2 regions of the Nonomuraea sp. NPDC005650 genome follow, and region 1 is predicted to be linked to the other one. Evidence: riboswitches for the same ligand, from Rfam matches in the RefSeq annotation. Region 1 holds a riboswitch; the other holds the start of a gene.
What was found. Region 1 has a riboswitch for cyclic di-AMP ahead of ABZS69_RS43015 (GH25 family lysozyme). Riboswitches for the same ligand answer to the same signal wherever they lie in the genome.
Positions count from the first base shown of each region.

Region 2: it holds a riboswitch for cyclic di-AMP, as region 1 does, so the genes downstream of both, ABZS69_RS37745 (C40 family peptidase) here and ABZS69_RS43015 (GH25 family lysozyme) in region 1, are expected to answer to the same signal.

Region 1 is NZ_JBEXCR010000031.1:116,081-121,343, forward strand. Features, by position in the region: gene ABZS69_RS43000 (Chromate resistance protein ChrB) at 1-417, opposite strand, end outside; gene ABZS69_RS43005 (hypothetical protein) at 548-1,126, opposite strand; gene ABZS69_RS43010 (hypothetical protein) at 1,116-1,352, shown strand; cyclic di-AMP (ydaO/yuaA leader) riboswitch at 1,694-1,841, shown strand; gene ABZS69_RS43015 (GH25 family lysozyme) at 1,854-2,630, shown strand; gene ABZS69_RS43020 (helix-turn-helix domain-containing protein) at 2,764-3,729, shown strand; gene selD (selenide, water dikinase SelD) at 3,807-4,808, opposite strand; tRNA gene ABZS69_RS43030 (tRNA-Sec) at 4,827-4,920, shown strand; gene selA (L-seryl-tRNA(Sec) selenium transferase) at 4,965-5,263, shown strand, end outside.
Region 2 is NZ_JBEXCR010000025.1:99,243-104,505, forward strand. Features, by position in the region: gene ABZS69_RS37735 (branched-chain amino acid aminotransferase) at 1-704, opposite strand, end outside; gene ABZS69_RS37740 (3-isopropylmalate dehydrogenase) at 919-1,965, opposite strand; cyclic di-AMP (ydaO/yuaA leader) riboswitch at 2,066-2,209, shown strand; gene ABZS69_RS37745 (C40 family peptidase) at 2,387-2,788, shown strand; gene ABZS69_RS37750 (ROK family transcriptional regulator) at 2,820-3,986, opposite strand; gene ABZS69_RS37755 (sugar ABC transporter substrate-binding protein) at 4,088-5,185, shown strand; gene ABZS69_RS37760 (ATP-binding cassette domain-containing protein) at 5,186-5,263, shown strand, end outside.

The DNA.
Region 1 (5,263 bases):
CTCGGCGGGCGGAAAGTAGTCGCGGCGGCCGATCCTGCGCAGCTCGGCCTGCAGCCGCTTGACCGCCCGGCTGCGCTCGCCGGGCCGCGCCCGCGCCGCCGCCCCGGCCTCCGTGATCACCGCGCGGTATTCCTCCGCCCGCGCCAGGCGCATGTCCGCGGCGATGGCCCTCTCCTGCGCCACGTTTCCGGCAGCGGCCAGCCAGATGCTCGTGCTGCCGCCCATCTCGCCGATCTCCTCGGCGATCCACTCCAAATGCTCACGGGTACGCGCGTCGGCAGGCAAAGCGACCAGCCCGTCGCCCAACCGCGCCACCCCGAGCCGGTCCAGCTTGCGCCAGATCGTGATCCGCAACGTCGAAGGCCGGCGCGGGATCCGGTACGCCAGCAGCACCCACTGCCCCACCGTGCCCGCCATCAGACCTCCTTCGCTGCAACCACAGTTACAGTAACCATGGTTGCACTCCAGCGTCCAGGCGAGAGCCGTCAAAAGTGGGCAAGATTGAGCTCACGCCGGCGGTACGGGAGTCACGTCCCGAGGTCTGGCATCACGCGAAAGACAGTCGGCGGCCCTTGAACCGCGGGTGCTTGGTCTCCCAATATCGCCAGCCTTCGACCCTGGCGGGCACGTTGGCGATTCCGGAATCGATCCGGACGTGGCGGCACGTGCCAAGGACGGCCCAGGCCGACCACCCGATGCGGTAGCCAAAGACGCGGTACGACAAGTTGCCGTACATGTCCTTGCTGACCTTTCGCTCATATTTGTGCCCGCCGAAGACCTTGTGCGCTTCTTGAAGATGGGAAAACCCCATCCTTCGTAGTTTGCGCACCAGGTCGCCGGTGCTGATCTCGGCTTGCCCGTCGTTGAATCCCTCGATGGCGGCGCGCACCTGGTGCTCCCGTGTGACCTGCACCTTCATCGACCCGCCGGGGCCGTCGATGTAGCGGGTGCGGGGCACGAGAAAGTTCCTCGGGGAAAGCCGATCGGCTCTGATGAAGGTTCGCGGCGAACACCGGCCGCGGCCAAGGTCGAGGCTGTCGTCCTGGTGGTCGACGCTGTCTGCGTGCGCCGAAAGAGGCAAGGCGGCGGCCACGACCATCGAAAGGCAGCCGCCCATGGTCGACATGGTCATTCTTCTGGTCGAGAGACGCGCCTTCGGCCTGCCGGGAGCGGCTACGGCTGCCGTTCGGGGAATTGGCGTGAGCATGTACCACTCCTCCGAAATACCGGCCATGATCGCGACTGCCCCGGAGAGCGACGTTCTCCGAGACTCGTACGATGTTTCCAGCCGCCGTCAGCTGCTCCGTGACGCCACGCCGCAGGCTTATCCCATTCAGGAGAAGAGCCGGTGAAAAGTGTGAAGATCAAGTCGTCTGTCCACTAAGAACAATGCTGTCCCGTCAGCCACCCGTTCACGACGCCGCCCGCACGGGGCCGTTCGCAGGTTGGTCGCCACACTCGCCTCAGCCGCCACGGGGAGATCCTGGAAGCGGCAGCCCGCAAACCTTTACCTGGCTCCGAACCTGCTACCAGCAAGGCGCTTCGGGCCCGATCCACCGGGGATCGGATTTGCCCCACTTGCACCACCCATGGGGGGATATATACCTTTATGTATCCGTGATAAGCGCAGCGGCCGGCATTTCCGCCGCTGCGTTGCCGTTTCGTTGACCAGACCGTACGCCGCCCCAAGCGCTGCGTACGGCCGCCGAATCCGCATCCCCTGCGGAACCGGGGACCCATTCTCTTCCGGGGTGAATCGGACGCCAGCCCAGGCTGCGCCCGTAGGGCACTTCCACGCCCGAACCCGTCAGCTAACCCGGTAGGCGGCATGGAAGCAAGGAGTCAATACCCTCATGCCCAAGCCCCGGCTTGCCGCACTCACCCATGCCCTCAAGAGCCACCGCGCTCTTCCCGCCAAGCGCCTGAGCCTCGCCATCACCGGCGCGCTCCTGGCCGGGACCGCCGCCTTCACGGGCGCGACCGGCACCGCGCTCGCTTCGACCGCCGACCACGACTCGCGGCACACAACCCAGCAGGAGACCAGGGCGTTCACCTACGGCGTGGACGTCTCCAGGTACGAGGCCCAGTACGACTGGGCCGCCAGCCCGGCCCAGTTCGGCATCATCAAGGCCACCGAGGGCACGTCCTTCCGCGACTCCTCGTTCGCCCGCCACTGGCGCGAAATGGGCAAGAAGGGGATCGTGCGGGGGGCGTACCACTTCGGCCACCCCCGCAACAACCCCATCGCCGAGGCGGAGTACTTCCTCGCCATGGTGAACTCGCAGCCTGCCAAGGCCGGCGACCTGCTGGTCCTGGACCTGGAGGCCACCGACGGCAGGTCCGTCGCCGAGGTCAACGCCTGGGCCAAGGCCTGGCTGTCGCACGTGAAGGCCAAGACCGGAATCACCCCGATGATCTACAGCGGCTGGAACTTCGCCAACACCTACGGCAAGGGCCTGGCCCAGTACCCCTTGTGGGTCGCCCACTACAGCAAGGCCAAGGGCGCCATCACCCCGCCCGCCGACTGGAAGTCCTGGGCCATCCACCAGTACACCGACTCCCCCATCGACCAGAACGTCTCCGCGCTGACCCCGGCCCAGCTGCGCGGCCTGGGCCGCCCCGCCGTCTGAGCCGCCGCACCACCGGGTCCCGCCGATCTCCCTGGTTTCCGTTGTCAGTGAGCACCGGATCCACGGCGGGTCCCGATGTCGTGACGACGGCGGCGGAGTCGTCGCCCCTCGCGCCCCGGGCAAGAATGGGCACGTGATCGAGAACGCTTTCCGGATCGACGACATCCCCACGAAGGAACGATTCGACCGCTGGCGCGAGCGCATCTGCAGCGGGTCGGACTTCGAGATGACCAGCGATCACGCGCAGGACTTCTACGCCGACGACCACGAGACGGAACTCGGCCCCCTGCGCGTGGCCAAGAAGACCTTCGCGCCCATGCACATGTGGCGCAACCCGACCCCCACCCGTGACTTCGCGCACGACGAGGCGTACCAGCTCCAGCTCCCCTTACGGGGCACCCTGCGCGCCACCTGGAACGACACACAGGTCGCCTCCGGGGTGGGGGACCTGTTCGTCCACGACATCTCGCGCCTGCAACAGTGCGACTTCCTGACGCCCGACGGCAGGACCCCGTTCCAGCACGCCACCGTCATCATCCCCAAGCCGCTCCTGTCGCTGCCGACCGGCCGCATGGACCGGATCCTCGGCCGCAGCATCCCCGGCGACGACGGGATCGGCGCCCTGCTGGCCGGTTTCGTCGCCACTCTGACCGGCAAAGGCGCGGGCTCCTACCGCCCCGCCGACGGCCCGCGCGTGGGCATGGCGCTCCTCGGCCTGGTCGACGCGCTGTTCGCGCACGCCCTCGAAAGCGACTCCGCCTTTCCGGCCCGCGCCCTCACCCTGCGCGTCCAGGCCTTCATCCAGCAGCACCTGCGCGAGCCCGGCCTCACCCCCGGCGCGCTCGCCGCCGCGCACCACATCTCCCCCAGCTACCTGCACCGGCTCTTCCAGGAGCAGGGCACGACGGTCTCCGCCTGGATCAGGACCCAGCGCCTCGTACGCGCCCGCCGCGACCTTGCCGACCCCGTCATGCGCGACACCCCCATCCACGCCATCGCCGCCGGCTGGGGCTTCTCCCACCCTGCGGACTTCAGTCGCGCCTTCCGCAAGGCGTTCGGCATCTCACCCAAGGACTTCAGGCACGACGCCCTTCGCTGAGTCCGGCACCGAGATGGTGTGCGTGCCACAGCCGGCCCCGCGCGAGAAGCGTCAGCCGGCCGGACACGGGGACGGGTCTATTTCACGATCAGCACCGACTCGGCGCGGGGGACGAGTTCGCCGATGATCGGGTGGCCCGGGATCTCGCCGGCGACGAGCAGCCCGCCCGAGGTCTGCGCGTCGGCCAGCAGCAGGCGTTCGTCTTCCGGAAGGTCACCGAAGTCGCAGTGAGGCGCCACCCAGTCCAGGTTCCTGCGGGAGCCGCCGCTGACGTACCCGTCGCGGACGGCCTCCCGGGCGCCCGCGACGTACGGGATCGCGGTGCTGTCGATGACGGCGGTGACGCCGCTCGCCCGGGCGAGCTTGTACAGGTGGCCCAGCAGGCCGAAGCCGGTGACGTCGGTGGCGCAGCGCACCCCCGCCGCCACGGCCGCGCGGGCGGCGTCACGGTTGAGCGTCGTCATCACGGCGATCGCCTCGGCGAACACCTCACCGGTGGCCTTGTGCCGGGTGTTCAGCACGCCCACGCCGAGCGGCTTCGTGAGGGTGAGCGGGACACCGGGCGCGCCGGCGTCCACGCGCAGCAGGCGGTCGGGGTGGGCGCGGCCGGTGACGGCGAGGCCGTACTTGGGGTGCGGGTCGTCGATGCTGTGACCTCCCGCGAGATGGCAGTCGGCGGCCCGGGTGACGTCGAAGCCGCCGCGCAGCACCTCGCGAGCCAGTTCGAGGGGCAGGACCCCGCGCGGCCAGCCGAGCAGGTTGAGCGCCATGACCGGCTCGCCGCCGACGGCGTACACGTCGGAGAGCGCGTTCGTGGCGGCGATCCGGCCGAAGTCGTAGGCGTCGTCGACGACGGGAGGGAAGAAGTCGGTCGTCGCCACCATGGCGTACGCGTCACCCGGCACCTGGACCACGGCCGCGTCGTCCCCGTGGTCGATGCCCACGAGTAAGTCCCCCGCCGGGGATGCGCCGGAGCCGGTACGGGCGAACCCGGCCACCAGCGTCTCCAGCTCGTTCGGGGGTATCTTGCAGCTACAGCCACCGCCGGTGCCGTACTGCGTCAGTCTGAGCTCGTTCATGAAACTATGATCACCTCTGGAGGCGTATAGGTGCCTGGTGGCCCTCCTGGTCTTCAAAACCAGTGGCGTTGAGGATCTCAGCGCGGCGGGTTCGATTCCCGTCCGCCTCCGCTCATCGAGCAGCGGGGGAAGCCGTCAGTGGATCAACGCAGTCGCGTGCCGCGGACCGACAGCATGCTGTCCGACCCGCGGCTCGTCGCCGCCCAGGAGGCACTCGGGCGCGAGCTGGTCAAGGCCGCGGTGCGGACGGCGCAGCAGCGGGTTCGCGAGGGCGTGCTCAAGCCGGACGAGGCGGTTGACGCGGTGCTGACGCTGCTGCCGGCGACGGCCAGCGGCATCGGCTCCGTCATCAACGCCACCGGCGTGATCGTGCACACCAACCTGGGCCGGGCGCCGTTGTCGCGTGCCGCGGTGGCGGCGATCGGGGCCGCCGCCGACTACGCCGACGTGGAGTT
Region 2 (5,263 bases), on a different contig from region 1:
TCGTGGGCGTCCAGCCACACCACCTGGTCGCAGCCGTTCTCCACCGCCTGCCGCTGCGCGACGAACGCGGCCGCGTAGTTCCCGCCGCACTTGGCGAAGCCCGTGCCGCCGGGGGCGGCCCGCGTGTACTCGGTGGACAGCCAGACGGAGACGGGCTTGAGCCCACCCGTGAAGTACGAGGCCGCCGGGGAGGCGATGACCATGTACTTGTACGACTTCGACGGGTAGTTGACCCCGAGCCCCGCCTGGGTGGCGATCATGAAGGGGCGCAGGTAGAGGCTGTGCCCCTCGGTCGTGGGCACCCAGTCCTTGTCGGTCTCCACGAGGAGTTCGAGCGACTCGACGAACGCCTCCTCCGGCAGCTCCGGCATGGCCATCCGGGCCGCGGACTGGTTGAAGCGGGCGGCGTTCGCGTACGGGCGGAACGTCACGATCGAGCCGTTGGTCTGGCGATAGGCCTTCAGCCCCTCGAACAGCTCCTGCGCGTAGTGGAAGACCGAGGTGGCCGGGTCGAGCGAGAGCGGGCCGTACGGCACCAGCCTGGCGTCGTGCCAGCCCTGCCCGTCGGTGTAGTCGATCGAGATCATGTGATCCGTGAAGGTCTGCCCGAAGCCGGGGTTCGCCAGTACCTGCTCCCGCTCGGCCGCGGTGCGAGCGTGGTCGGATAGCTGCACGTCGAAGCTGAGCTTCTGAGCGATGGTCATGACGTCGGTCCTTCTCTCTGCGAATCTGCCCAAATCTACAGAAATCTGTGGATCGGTGCTGATGGGCGGGACTGCCCGGAGGACAGTCCCGTACTTCCTATTGTCTCGCCATATGGGATGGCAAGCGGCCAATGGGGCGGTCGGCCCTTTTGGGCGCAAAAAAGCGCCTGGCGGCCCTCTTCGGACCACCAGGCGCGCAGGAGGCTAGGCGGTCCTAGCCGGATACTCGCGCGGTGATGTCGTCACCGATCTCGTGAGTGGTGCGACCCGCCCAGCCGGCCAGCCGCTCGAGGATGTCCTCGGCGACCGCCTGCTCGACCTTGGCCGCCTCGGCGTGCAGGCCGAGGTGGTCGAGGAGCATGGCGACGGACAGGATGGTCGCGGTCGGGTCGGCCTTGCCCTGGCCGGCGATGTCGGGCGCGCTGCCGTGCACCGGCTCGAACATGCTCGGCGCGGACCGCTCGGGGTTGATGTTGCCGCTGGCGGCCAGGCCGATGCCGCCGGCGATGGCGGCGCCCAGGTCGGTGATGATGTCGCCGAACAGGTTGTCGGTGACGACCACGTCGAACCGCTCCGGCTGGGACACGAAGAACATCGAGGCCGCGTCGATGTGGCAGTAGTCGGTCGTGACGTCGGGGTATTCCGCCGCGAGGCGGTTGACCGTGCGCTGCCACAGGTCACCGGCGTAGGTGAGGACGTTGGTCTTGTGGACGAGCGTCAGCTTCTTGCGCGGCCGCGCGGCGGCCTTCTCGAACGCGTACCGCACCACGCGCTCGACGCCGTAGGCGGTGTTGAGCGACTCCTGGGTGGCGATCTCATGCGGCGTGCCGCGCCGCATGGCGCCGCCGGTGCCCGCGTAGAGGCCCTCGGTGCCCTCGCGGACGACGATCATGTCGATGTCGTCGGCCGTCGTGTCGGCCAGCGGGGTGGCCACGCCGGGGAACAGCTTGACCGGGCGCAGGTTGACGTAGTGGTCGAACTCGAAGCGGATCCGGAGCAGCAGGTCGCGCTCCAGGATGCCCGGCGGCACACTGGGGTCGCCCACGGCGCCGAGCAGGATCGCGTCGTAGCCGCGCAGCTCTTCGAGCACGCTGTCGGGCAGCGTCTCACCGGTACGGTGATAGCGTGCGGCGCCCAGGTCGTAGTGGGTGGGCTCGAACTTCGTGCCAACTGCCTCCAGGACCTTGAGCCCTTCGGCCACGACCTCGGTGCCGATCCCATCGCCGGGGATGACGGCCAGACGGATGTTACGCGACTCCATGGGCGGTACCTTACCGCGTCGTCTCGCCTGACGAACACTTCATCTCATTTTTCGGACGCCCACTTTGTCCGTATTGCGGTTTTTTGACCGTTTCGTTAAAGTCACCGACCAGCCTAATCCGCGCAACCGTTGCGTGGAGTCGGGGACCCACTTCCCCCTGGGGCGAGTCGGCATCCCCATGCCGTAGGGCTACTTCCAGGCCCGAGCCCGTCAGCTAACCCGGCCGGCCGCATGGAAGGACAGTCCCCTGTCTCGAATCGCCATCGTCCTGGCGGCGGGCACCGCCGGGCTCATTCTGGCCACCCCAGCCCACGCCACAGCCGCCCCCGAGAACCCCACCACTCTGACCGGCGCCGAGATCAAGAAGATCCAGGAGAAGCAGGCGCCGAAGCCCGCCTGGAAGATCGCCCTCAAGTTCGCCATGAGCAAGCGCGGCACACCGTACGTGTGGGGCGGCGCCAGCCCGAGCGGATACGACTGCTCCGGGCTCATGCTCAGGGCGTACGAGCACGCCGGGATCGAACTGCCCCGCACCGCGGCCGAACAGTACTCCGCGTTCGGCCGGAAGATCTCCTGGAAGCACCTCAAACCCGGCGATCTCGTCTTCTTCCACGACCTCGGGCACGTCGGGATGATCTCCCGGCCCGGCTACATGGTCCACTCGCCGCACACGGGTGACGTGGTCAAGGAAGAACGCCTGAGTCAATGGCGCCGGGACTCCTTCGTGGGCGGCGTCCGCCCCGACCCCAAGGGCGTACGGCTCTGGTCCAAGCTCCAGAAGCAGCGCGAAGACACGCCCACCACGCTCACGGCCACCCTGTAGCGGGCGCCGGCGTCCGCCTCCCCACGGGCGGTCAGGGGAGGCGGGCGTCGAAGATGAGGTCCCAGGCGCGGGTCCTGGCGTGGGCCACCGCGCCCAGCAGGACGCCGCTGTCGCCCAGCGTGCTGGCCACCACCGACGGCCGCAGCGGGCCGAGCTCGGCGATGCGGCTCTCGATGGCCGCCCCCAGGAGGTCGAGGTTGCGGCCCACGCCGCCGCTGAGCACGATCACCTCCGGATCCAGCACGGCCGCGACCGCCACCAGCAGGCCGCCGATGCGACGCCCCTCGGCCTCCACCACCGAGCGGGCCACGCGGTCGCCGGAGGCCGCCGCGGCGAAGACCTCCTTGGCCGTGCCCAGGGTCAGGCCGGCGGCACGGGCGGCGCGGACCACGCCGGGCGCGGCGGCCACCGCCTCCGTGGCGCCGTGGGCCAGGGCGTCGTCGGCCGGTGGCGCCGGGTCCTCGGCCGCGGGCACGTACGAGACCTCCCCCGCCGCTCCCCTGGCGCCCACGTACAGCTCGCCGTTGATCACGATGCCCATCCCGACGCCGGTCCCGATGGACACCAGCGCGAAGTTCGACTTGCCGCGCCCCTCCCCGTGCACGTGCTCGCCGACGGCGGCCAGGTTGATGTCGTTCTCGATGACGAGGTCGACCTCCAGCGCGGCGCGCAGGCGCTCGGCCAGGTCGGGGCCGGGCAGGTTGGGGGCGAACTCCAGGCGGCCGAGCGCCGGGTCGTACACGCCGGGCGACCCGACGACGGCGCAGGCGATGGCGGGCCAGTCGGCCTCGGCCTCGCGGGCGGCGGCCCGGCACAGCTCCCCGACCAGGACGGCCAGCTCGGCGGAGGTGCGGGCGGTGTTGCGCAGGTCCGTACGGCCGGCGAAGGTCCCGCGCAGGTCGGCGACGGCGACCCGGATCCAGTCGCGCCCGATGTCGACGCCGGCGACGTGGGTGGCGGCGGCGTTGACGTCGTACAGGGACGTGACCGGCCCTGGGCGGCCGGAGACCTCGCCGACGAGGTGAACCAGCCCGTCCTCCTCCAGCCCGGCCAGGGCCGCGGACACCGTGGGCTTCGACAGGCCGGTGATCTTGGCGAGGTCGGCGCGCGAGGCGGGGCCGTGCTCCTGAAGATGGTCGAGCAGGCGGCGCTCGTTCAGCACTCGCAGCAGCCGCGGATTACCCAGGTCGCCCCGCATCTCACCCTCCCTTGAAGAAGCAAACCCTAGCCAACTCGCCTGATAGTAAATTACCTTTCTTACCAAGCACAGGGGCGGCACATCCGGAAGGACGAAGTGCGATGCACCGAGCATGGCGATCAATCCCTGTCGCGGCGGTCCTCCTGACCGCCGCCTGTGGGAACACCGGCGGCAGCACCGGCGCCACCACCACGACCACGCAGGGCCAGGGCCAGGGCGGCAAGACGATCGCGCTGTTCCTGCCCGAGTCCAAGACCACCCGGTACGAGGCGTTCGACCGCCCGCTGTTCGAGGCGAAGGTCAAGTCGCTCTGCCCCGACTGCAAGATCCTCTACAGCAACGCCGAGCAGGACGCCCCCAAGCAGCAGCAACAGGTCGAGGCCGCGCTCACCCAGCAGGCCGACGTGCTGGTGCTCGACGCCGTGGACGCCAACGCCGTGGCCCCGCTGGTGAACCAGGCCAAGCAGAAGAAGGTCCCGGTCATCGCCTACGACCGGCTGATCTCGGGCATCGACTACGCGTACTACGTCTCGTTCAACAACGTACGGGTGGGCGAGATGCAGGGCCAGGCGCTGCTCGACGCCATGACCGCCAGGGGCACGGCGGCCAAGGGCCAGATCGTGATGATCCACGGCTCCCCCACCGACCCCAGCTCCGCCGACTACAAGAAGGGCGCCAAGAGCGTGCTGGACGGGAAGGTGAAGGTCGGCAGGGAGTTCGACACGCCGGACTGGAGCCCCGACAAGGCGCAGCAGGAGATGGAGCAGGCCATCACCGCGCTGGGCAAGGACACCGTCACGGGCGTGCTGTCCGCGAACGACGGCATGGCGGGCGGCGCGATCGCGGCCATGAAGCGCGCGGGCTACAAGCAGCTCCCGCCGATCACCGGCCAGGACGCCGAGCTGGCCGCCGTGCAGCGCATCCTCACCGGCGAGCAGTACATGACCATATATCTGGACATCAGGGCGGAGGCGGAGAAGTCCGCCGAACTCGCCGTCGCCGTCGCCAAGGGCGAGCAGCCCGTCGCCCCCGTCAAGGTCAACAACGGCGCGGCCGACATCCCGGCGTTCCTCCTCGATCCCATCCCCGTCACGGCGGACAAGGTCAAGGACACGATCGTGAAGGACGGCTTCTACACCGCCGCCCAGCTCTGCACGGGCGAGGTCAAGGCCGCCTGCGAGAAGCAGGGCATCCAGTAGATGCTCTCGGCGACAGGGATCTCCAAACGGTACGGCGCGGTCCAGGCCCTCGACGGGGCCGGCCTGGACCTGCGCGCC